Rhodopseudomonas palustris: one gene and its partner. Each later gene encodes a partner of the first gene's protein in a complex. Links are inferred from orthologs where the notes say so. Each region holds a gene or a part of one and is shown on either strand. Other genes may lie near its edges.

Region 1 (5,020 bases):
GAAGCAGCCGCCGGCGAATACGGCCGTCTGAATCCCGCCGCCCTCTTTGGCATCGAGCTGCGGCGGCGGAATCACCACTGGCTCCTCGGCCGCCCGAGACGGTCCGAGAGCGGACCACGCGAGCGCCCCCACAACGGCGGCGCAGAGAGCAAGACGACCAAATGGAGCGCGCATGAGCTGTCCTCACGAGGTTAAGGCCGAGGCCATCAGCCTGGCTGTTGCGCTCAAGATACGGGGCTCGCGCCGGGCTGTTACGCGGGCGCAGACACGAGTTCGTGACCGCCAGCTCGACCAGAAGGGAAGGGCCGCAAAGCCGCGAGCCCCAGACAGTTCGGTACTTTTGCACCGCGCCGCCGCCCGCAACCTGCGGACGCCGCTATGCCCGGCCCCAATTCCTAAATGACCAAAGCCCAAAGGCCGCATTGCATTAAGGATAGCCGCGCTCCGGGCTGGATCACCCCTTCGTGAAGTGCCAAGATGCGCTCGGCCCGGTGGCGGAAGATTAACGCGGGGGCGGTGCAACGCCCTTTTTCCTGGTTCAAGTCCAGGCTGGGCCTCCAGATCTTGCTGTAATTGCCGGTTGACGGGCGACTCGAAGGCCTTTCGCCGCCCGGGAAACTGGTCTAAGAACCTCCCGCGCGCCTGGGACGGCCCGGCGCTTGAAGACCTGAGGGACGCGCGACTGCGCGCCCTTTTTTTGTGCCCGCGATTTCCGCCCGCGTCAGCGAGATTTGATGCCCAAACGAACCGACATCTCCACCATCCTCATCATCGGGGCCGGTCCCATCGTGATCGGCCAGGCCTGCGAATTCGACTATTCCGGCACGCAGGCGGTCAAGGCGCTGAAGCAGGAGGGCTATCGGGTCGTCCTGGTCAACTCCAATCCGGCGACGATCATGACCGATCCGGAGCTGGCGGACGCGACCTATATCGAGCCGATCACCCCTGAGATCGTCGCCAAGATCATCGAGAAGGAGCGCTACGTCATCCCCGGCCGCTTCGCGCTGCTGCCGACGATGGGCGGCCAGACCGCGCTGAACTGCGCGCTTTCTCTGCGCAAGCTCGGGACGCTGGAAAAGTTCGACGTCGAGATGATCGGCGCCACCGCCGACGCCATCGACAAGGCCGAGGACCGCGAGCGGTTCCGCGAGGCGATGACCAAGATCGGGCTCGAAACCCCGAACTCGCGCCAGGTGAAGAGCCTGCCCGATGCGCTGCGCGCGCTCGACGAGATCGGCTTCCCGGCGCTGATCCGGCCGTCGTTCACGATGGGCGGCACCGGCGGCGGTATCGCCTACACCAAGGCCGAGTTCATCGAGATCGTCGAACGCGGCATCGACGCCTCCCCGACCAACGAGGTGCTGATCGAAGAATCGATCCTCGGCTGGAAGGAATACGAGATGGAGGTCGTGCGCGATAAGCACGACAACTGCATCATCGTCTGCTCGATCGAGAATCTCGATCCGATGGGCGTGCACACCGGCGATTCGATCACCGTCGCGCCGGCGCTGACGCTCACCGACAAAGAATACCAGATCATGCGCGACGCCTCGCTGGCGGTGCTGCGCGAGATCGGCGTCGAAACCGGCGGCTCCAACGTGCAGTTCGCGGTCAACCCGGATGACGGCCGGCTGGTCGTGATCGAAATGAACCCGCGCGTGTCGCGTTCGTCGGCGCTGGCGTCGAAAGCCACCGGCTTCCCGATCGCCAAGGTCGCCGCCAAGCTGGCGGTCGGCTATTCGCTCGACGAAATCGCCAACGACATCACCGGCGGTGCAACGCCGGCCTCGTTCGAGCCGACGATCGACTATGTCGTCACCAAGATTCCGCGGTTCGCCTTCGAGAAATTCCCCGGCGCCTCCGCCAACCTGACCACCGCGATGAAGTCGGTCGGCGAGGTGATGGCAATCGGCCGCACCTTCCAGGAGAGCCTGCAGAAGGCACTCCGCGGCCTTGAGAGCGGCCTCACCGGTCTCGACGAGATCGAGATCGAAGGGCTCGGCCGCGGCGACGACAAGAACGCGATTCGCGCGGCGCTCGGCACTCCGACGCCGAGCCGGCTGCTGCAGGTCGCGCAGGCGATGCGCCTCGGCTGGTCGGACGAAGAGATCTTCAACTCCTGCAAGATCGATCCCTGGTTCCTGGCGCAGCTCCGCGGCATCGTCGACATGGAAGCCCGGGTCCGCGACTCAGGTCTGCCGGATCATGCGTTCGGCATGCGAACCCTGAAAGCAATGGGCTTCTCCGATGCCCGCCTCGCCGTGCTCGCCAACACCACCGAGGCCGAGGTCAAGGCCAAGCGCCGTGCGCTCGGCGTCCGCCCGGTGTTCAAGCGCATCGACACCTGCGCGGCGGAGTTCGCCTCGCCGACCGCCTACATGTACTCGACCTACGAGGCGCCGTTCGCCGGCCCAGCGTCGGACGAAAGCCGGCCGTCGGACAAGCAGAAGGTGATCATCCTCGGCGGCGGTCCGAACCGGATCGGCCAGGGCATCGAGTTCGACTACTGCTGCTGCCATGCTTGCTTCGCGCTGCATGACGCCGGCTACGAATCGATCATGGTCAACTGCAACCCTGAAACGGTGTCGACCGACTATGACACCGCGGACCGGCTGTATTTCGAGCCGCTGACGGCCGAAGACGTGCTGGAGATCATCGACACCGAGCGCTCCAACGGCACGCTGCGCGGCGTGATCGTGCAGTTCGGCGGCCAGACGCCGCTGAAGCTGGCGCGCGCCCTTGAAGCCGCCGACGTGCCGATCCTGGGCACCTCCCCGGACGCGATCGACCTCGCCGAAGACCGCGATCGCTTCAAGCGCATCCTCGACAAGCTGCGGCTAAAGCAGCCGAAGAACGGCATCGCCTACTCGGTCGAGCAGGCCCGCCTGGTCGCGGCCGAACTCGGCCTGCCGCTGGTGGTGCGTCCGTCTTACGTACTCGGCGGCCGCGCCATGCAGATTATCCGCGAGGACAATCAGCTCAGCGATTACCTGCTCGGCACCCTGCCCGAGCTGGTGCCGGGCGACGTCAAGGCACGTTATCCGAACGACAAGACCGGGCAGATCAACACCGTGCTCGGTACCAACCCGCTGCTGTTCGACCGCTATCTGTCGGACGCGACGGAAGTCGACGTGGACTGCCTGTCGGACGGCAAGGACACCTTCATCGTCGGCATCATGGAGCACATCGAAGAGGCCGGCATTCACTCCGGCGACTCCGCCTGCTCGCTGCCGCCGCACTCGCTCAGCGCCGAAACCATCGCCGAGCTGGAACGCCAGACCCGTGAGCTGGCGCTCGGCCTCGACGTCGTCGGCCTGATGAACGTGCAGTACGCCATCAAGGACGGCGAGATCTACGTGCTGGAGGTCAATCCGCGCGCGTCCCGTACCGTGCCGTTCGTCGCCAAGGTGATCGGCATGCCGGTCGCCAAGCTCGCGGCGCGAATCATGGCCGGCGAGAAGATCGCCGACCTCGGCCTGAAGAAGCGCACGCTTGACCACGTCGGCGTCAAGGAATCGGTGTTCCCGTTCGCGCGCTTCCCGGGTGTCGACACCGTGCTCGGCCCGGAGATGCGCTCGACCGGCGAAGTGATGGGCCTCGACCGCTCGTTCGAGGTCGCCTTCGCCAAGAGCCAGCTCGGCGGGGGCACCCGCGTGCCGCGCAAGGGCACGGTGTTCGTGTCGGTCCGCGAAAGCGACAAGGCGCGGATCCTCGACGCCGTGAAGCTGCTGCACTCGGTTGGCTTCAGGGTGATCGCCACCTCCGGGACCCAGCGCTATCTGGCGGACCACGGTGTGCCGGCGGAGAAGATCAACAAGGTGTTGGAAGGCCGTCCGCACATCGTCGACGCCATCATGAACGGCGAAGTGCAACTGGTGTTCAACACCACCGAGGGGCCGCAGGCGCTGGCCGACAGCCGGTCACTGCGGCGCGCTGCCCTCTTGCATAAAGTTCCCTATTACACCACTCTTTCGGGCGCGGTGGCCGCCGCAAAGGGCATCCGGGCCTATTTGGATGGGGACCTTGAGGTCCGGACCCTGCAGAGCTACTTTTCCGAAAGCTGATCGTCGCCCGGCCCGAGCGGCCGGCTATCGACTGACAGGCCGTCAGGCCGGGGAACCCGCCCGCATTGGAATTGTTCTCTCCGGCGTTTGCCGGACAGCTCTGGTGCCGTTTTGAACCGACTTCGGACGCCGCACAGGCGCGGCGCCGCCGTAAACACCCGACGACGTTGCGGGCGAGCAGGGTTCGGCGATCCGCAACGTATTCTTGAAGGATGAAGAGACGATGGTCGAAAAGATACCGATGACTGCGAGCGGGTACGCCGCACTTTCGGACGAGTTGAAGCATCGCCAGTCGGTGGACCGTCCGCGCATCATCGAACATATCGCCGAAGCGCGCTCCCATGGCGACCTCTCGGAAAACGCCGAATACCACGCGGCCAAGGAAGAGCAGTCCCACAACGAGGGCCGGATCAACGAGCTTGAGGACAAGCTGGCGCGCGCGGACATCATCGACGTCAGCAAGCTGTCGGGCGACACCGTCAAGTTCGGCGCCACCGTCACCTTGATCGACGAGGACACCGAGAAGAAGGCGGTGTGGCAGATCGTCGGTGAGGCCGAAGCCGACGCCAAGAAGGGCAAGATCTCGATCACCTCGCCGCTGGCACGGGCGCTGATCGGCAAGAAAGCGGGCTCCTCGGTCGAGGTCGTGGCCCCGGGTGGCGCCAAGGCTTACGAGATCGCCAAGGTCGAGTGGCGCTGACCAGCGCACACCGCCAACGAAACGAAAAAGCCGCGCTTCGCCGCGGCTTTTTTGTTGCCCGAACTCCAGCGGCTCACGGTGAATTCAGTCGCTGGTGCCATGGTGTTGCGGCAAGGTTCCGTACGGTCGGCGGCATTCTTGCTCGGCCGCGACTGCCCCACCTCGAGAATCAGGATCGTCCATGAATCAGTCGTTCGCGCGTTGGCAGCCGTTTGCCCTGAGCCTGCTCCGCTTCATCACCGGTTTGCTGCTGTTT
Region 2 (4,025 bases), 3.0 Mb from region 1 along the record:
GGAGCGAACGCCGCGCGTAGCAACTTCGAGATTCCGGGTTCGCGAGCTTCGCTCGCGCCCCGGAATGACGTGCTTGGAGTTAGCGATGCAACTACCGCTCGACGACGAACTAACCCGTCAGCGCCGCCTTCACCATGCCGCTGGCCTTGCCAAAATCCATCTGGCCGGCGTACTTCGCCTTCAGGGCGCCGATCACCTTGCCCATGTCCTTGATGCCGGCTGCACCGGTTTCGGAGATGGTGGCGGCGATCGCGGCTTTGACTTCGTCGTCGGACATCTGCTGCGGCAGGTAGGCCTGGATCACGGCGATCTCGGCGCGCTCCTGGTCGGCGAGTTCGGGGCGGCCCCCCTTGTCGTACAGCTCGACCGATTCCTGGCGCTGCTTGATCATCTTCTGCAGCAGGCTGAGCAGATCGCCGTCCGACAGCGGCGGCTTGCCCTGGCCGCGCGCCTCGATGTCGGCGTTCTTGATGGTCGAGTTCACCATCCGCAGCGTCGACAGCTTGCGCTCGTCCTTGGCTTTCATCGCCTCTTTCACGGCGTTGTTGAGGTCGTCGCGCAGCATGTCGGGCTCCTTCGTATTCGATGCGTCATTGCGAGGAGCGAAGCTACGAAGCAATCCAGAGGCCGCGAAAAGAGCCTGGATTGCTTCGCCTTCGGCTCGCAATAACGGAAAATGGCAAATCTGCCGCTGATGTAGGCGGTTCAGCCGGCCGAAACAACTCTAGTTCCGCAGCCAGTCCGCCAGCGCGGCGGCGGTGGCGGCGGGCTGCTCAATCTGCGGCAGGTGACCGCAATCGGGGATGATCACCAGCCGGGCGCCGCTGATGCCCTCCGCCATTTCCTGCGACAGGCTGTTCGGAATGGTGGTGTCCGTTTCGCCGGAAACCACCAGGGTCGGACAGCCGATTGTCCCCAGCGTGGGCCGGGAATCGGCACGGGCGATGATCGCCCGCTGCTGGCGGACGAAGCCGGCGGCGCCGACGTCGTCGCCCATATCGTGGACGATCCGCTGCAGCGCGGCGTCCTCGCGGCGCGACGGATGGACAAAGCCGGGATACAGTTCGTCCAGCACCGCGTGCAGCCGGCCGGCCTCGGCTTCCCCGATCTGCCGGGTACGGCGCTCGGTGGCTTCCGGACTGTCGGGCCGGGCCTGAGTGTTGATCAGCGCCAGCTTGGCGACCCGGTCAGGCGCCTGACGCATAATCTCGAACGCGATGTAGCCGCCCATCGAGTGCCCGGCGAGCGCGAACCGCGCCGGCGCCTCGGCGAGAATCCGCCGCGCGATCGCCGCCATGCTGTCGTCGCGGATGTGGTTGGCGACCGTCACCGGCGAGCCGCAAGCCCATAGCGCGGGGAGGATCGGGGCGTAGATCCGTGGCGAGCCCGCCAAACCGGGCACCAGCACCACCGGCAATGATGTGTCCATTCAACCTCTCCCCGCGCACGATTCTGCCCCTGCGCCCGCCGCGAAGCCTAGGACAGCCAAATTCCCTGTCAAATCTCGTCCAAAAGCGAACAATTGGAGGGGGGCGGCGCTTTGACGTCGGCAACGCCCGCGACTATGTAGTGCGCTCATGACCAATCCAGCATCCCATCCCGCTTGGCCGGACCACAAGCCGACCGCGCTGCTCGTGCTCGCCGATGGCACCGTGTTCGAGGGCTTCGGCCTCGGCGCAGAGGGCCACGCCGTCGGCGAGGTCTGCTTCAACACCGCGATGACCGGCTACGAGGAGATCCTCACCGATCCGTCCTACGCCGGGCAGCTCATCACCTTCACTTTCCCGCATATCGGCAACGTCGGCACCAACGACGAGGATATCGAGACGGTGAACATGGCGGCGACGCCCGGCGCGCGCGGCGTGATCCTGCGCAGCGCCATCACCGATCCGTCAAACTATCGCTCGGCGCGCCATCTCGACGCCTGGCTGAAGGCACGCGGCATCATCGGCCTGTCGGGCATCGACACCCGCGCGCTGACCGCGCTGATCCGCAGCAAGGGCATGCCCAACGCGGTGATCGCGCATTCGCCGAACGGCGAATTCGACCTGCACGCGCTGAAGGAAGAGGCCCGCGAGTGGCCCGGCCTGGAAGGCATGGACCTGGTGCCGATGGTCACCTCCGGCCAACGCTTCACCTGGGACGAGACGCCGTGGGCATGGGGTGAAGGTTTCGGCCGGCAGGACAAGCCCGAGTTCAACGTCGTCGCGATCGACTACGGCATCAAGCGCAACATTCTGCGGCTGCTTGCCGGCGAAGGCTGCAAGGTCACCGTGGTGCCCGCCACCACCTCGGCCGAAGACATCCTGGCGATGAAGCCGGACGGCGTATTCCTGTCGAACGGCCCGGGCGATCCGGCTGCGACCGGCAAATACGCGGTGCCGGTGATCCAGAAGGTGATCGAGACCGGCGTGCCGACCTTCGGCATCTGCCTCGGCCACCAGATGCTCGGCCTCGCGCTCGGCGGCAAGACCGTGAAGATGCATCAGGGCCACCACGGCGCCAATCATCCGGTCAAGGATCTCACCACCGGCAAGGTCGAGATCACCTCGATGAACCACGGCTTCGCGGTCGACAAATCGACCCTGCCGGGCAACGTGCAGCAGACCCACGTGTCGCTGTTCGACGACTCGAACTGCGGCATCGCGCTGGCCGACAAGCCGGTGTTCTCGGTGCAGTATCACCCCGAGGCCTCGCCCGGCCCGCAGGACTCGCACTATCTGTTCCGCCGCTTCACCGATCTGATGCGCGCGAAGAAAGCCGCCGCGTAACCGCGGCGGCCTTATTCATATCATCCTCTCGACTTGTCATTCCGGGGCGCGAGCGTAGCTCGCGAACCCGGAATCTGATCCGGGCACAGTCACCGCTAGATTCCGGGCTCGCGCCTGTCCGCGCGCCGCGGAATGACGGGTATCAGGCGGGTGACGAACGCGGGAACGCCCGGCGCGACGTCACGTTATCTCAGCAAGCTGATGATCCTTCCCTGCACGCGCTGGAGACGCCATGTCGCTTGCCCGCGACCAGATCAAACCGCTTGCGCTGGTGTTCGATGACGACGGGCTGATCCCGAACAACCCGCTGCCGTTACTGCTCTATAAGCACGCGGTCGACATCGGCGGCCGCGATCCGGAGCAAGCGATCGAGGATCTGTTCGAACGCAATGGTTGGGGCGACCGCTGGCGCAACGGGATTTTCGATTACCAGCATTATCACGCCACGGTGCATGAGGCGCTCGGCGTCGCGCGTGGCCGTGCGATGGTGCTGTTCGGCGGCGAACAAGGCGAAGCGATCGAGTTGACGCCGGGTGACGTCGCGGTGCTGCCGGCCGGCACCGGCCACAAATGCCTGTTCGCCAGCCACGACTTCTCGGTGGTTGGCGCCTATCCGCCCGGGCCCAAGATGCAAGTCACACGTCCCACCCCGGACAATCATCGCAAGGCGCTGCAGACAATTCCGAAGGTATCGCTACCGGAGACCGATCCGGTATACGGCAAGAACGGGCCGCTGCTGCGGCTGTGGGCGAAGTAAGCGGTAGGGTCGTCGCACAGCGTCTCAAGGAACGTTGGCACCTCTCCCGGCGCGCCAGGAGAGGTGGCCGGCGCAGCCCGTCGGGTGAGTGTGTCCGCGAGAGTCGAAGATAAATTGAAGCTGTAAAATCAGTGCGCGTATCACCCCTCTCCCCACAAGGGTGGGGTGAGGGGTTCGCGGTGCTGGGGGAAGGCTTATCTTCTGACGGCCTATTCAATGAGGGCCTCTTGTAACGGCCCTCGCCGCTTACGCCTCGTTGGCGCCTTCCTGGCGGGTGGCTTCGAACAGGAACCAGGTGCGCTTTTCGGTTTCGTCGATGAAGTTCTCGAGAAGGCCGGCGCTGGCCGCATCCTTGCACTCGTCGACGATCTCGTGCGCCTTGCGCATCGCCGCAGCGACCTTCTTGTTGTCGTTCATCAGCTCGCGCAGCATCTCGCGCGGCGGCACGTAGTCGTCGTTATTGTCCTGGATGGTCTGCAGCTTGGAGATATGGCTGA

Evidence for each region. The genes of interacting proteins can lie anywhere in the genome.
Region 2: the proteins of carB (region 1) and carA are in contact, whole or in part, in a solved structure (PDB 1KEE), measured with the Escherichia coli proteins. The link is inferred for Rhodopseudomonas palustris from one-to-one orthologs.

The regions. Positions count from the first base shown.
Region 1 is NZ_CP019966.1:4,474,315-4,479,334, forward strand. Bases 352-4,264 are described here. They hold carB (carbamoyl-phosphate synthase large subunit), read left to right. Parts: upstream 352-734; coding sequence 735-4,064; downstream 4,065-4,264. Also shown: peptide-methionine (S)-S-oxide reductase MsrA, read right to left, coding at 1-174; transcription elongation factor GreA, read left to right, coding at 4,288-4,764; RPPS3_RS20740 (DoxX family protein), read left to right, coding at 4,946-5,020. UniProt on the Escherichia coli protein: Large subunit of the glutamine-dependent carbamoyl phosphate synthetase (CPSase).
Region 2 is NZ_CP019966.1:1,457,980-1,462,004, reverse strand. The notes cover bases 757-3,674. They hold carA (glutamine-hydrolyzing carbamoyl-phosphate synthase small subunit), read left to right. Parts: upstream 757-1,577; coding sequence 1,578-2,771; downstream 2,772-3,674. Other genes in these bases: RPPS3_RS06810 (hypothetical protein), read left to right, coding at 3,004-3,528; RPPS3_RS06820 (alpha/beta fold hydrolase), read right to left, coding at 757-1,429. Also shown: RPPS3_RS06825 (GatB/YqeY domain-containing protein), read right to left, coding at 110-565; more of RPPS3_RS06820, read right to left, coding at 725-756; RPPS3_RS06805 (Dps family protein), read right to left, coding at 3,775-4,025. UniProt on the Escherichia coli protein: Small subunit of the glutamine-dependent carbamoyl phosphate synthetase (CPSase).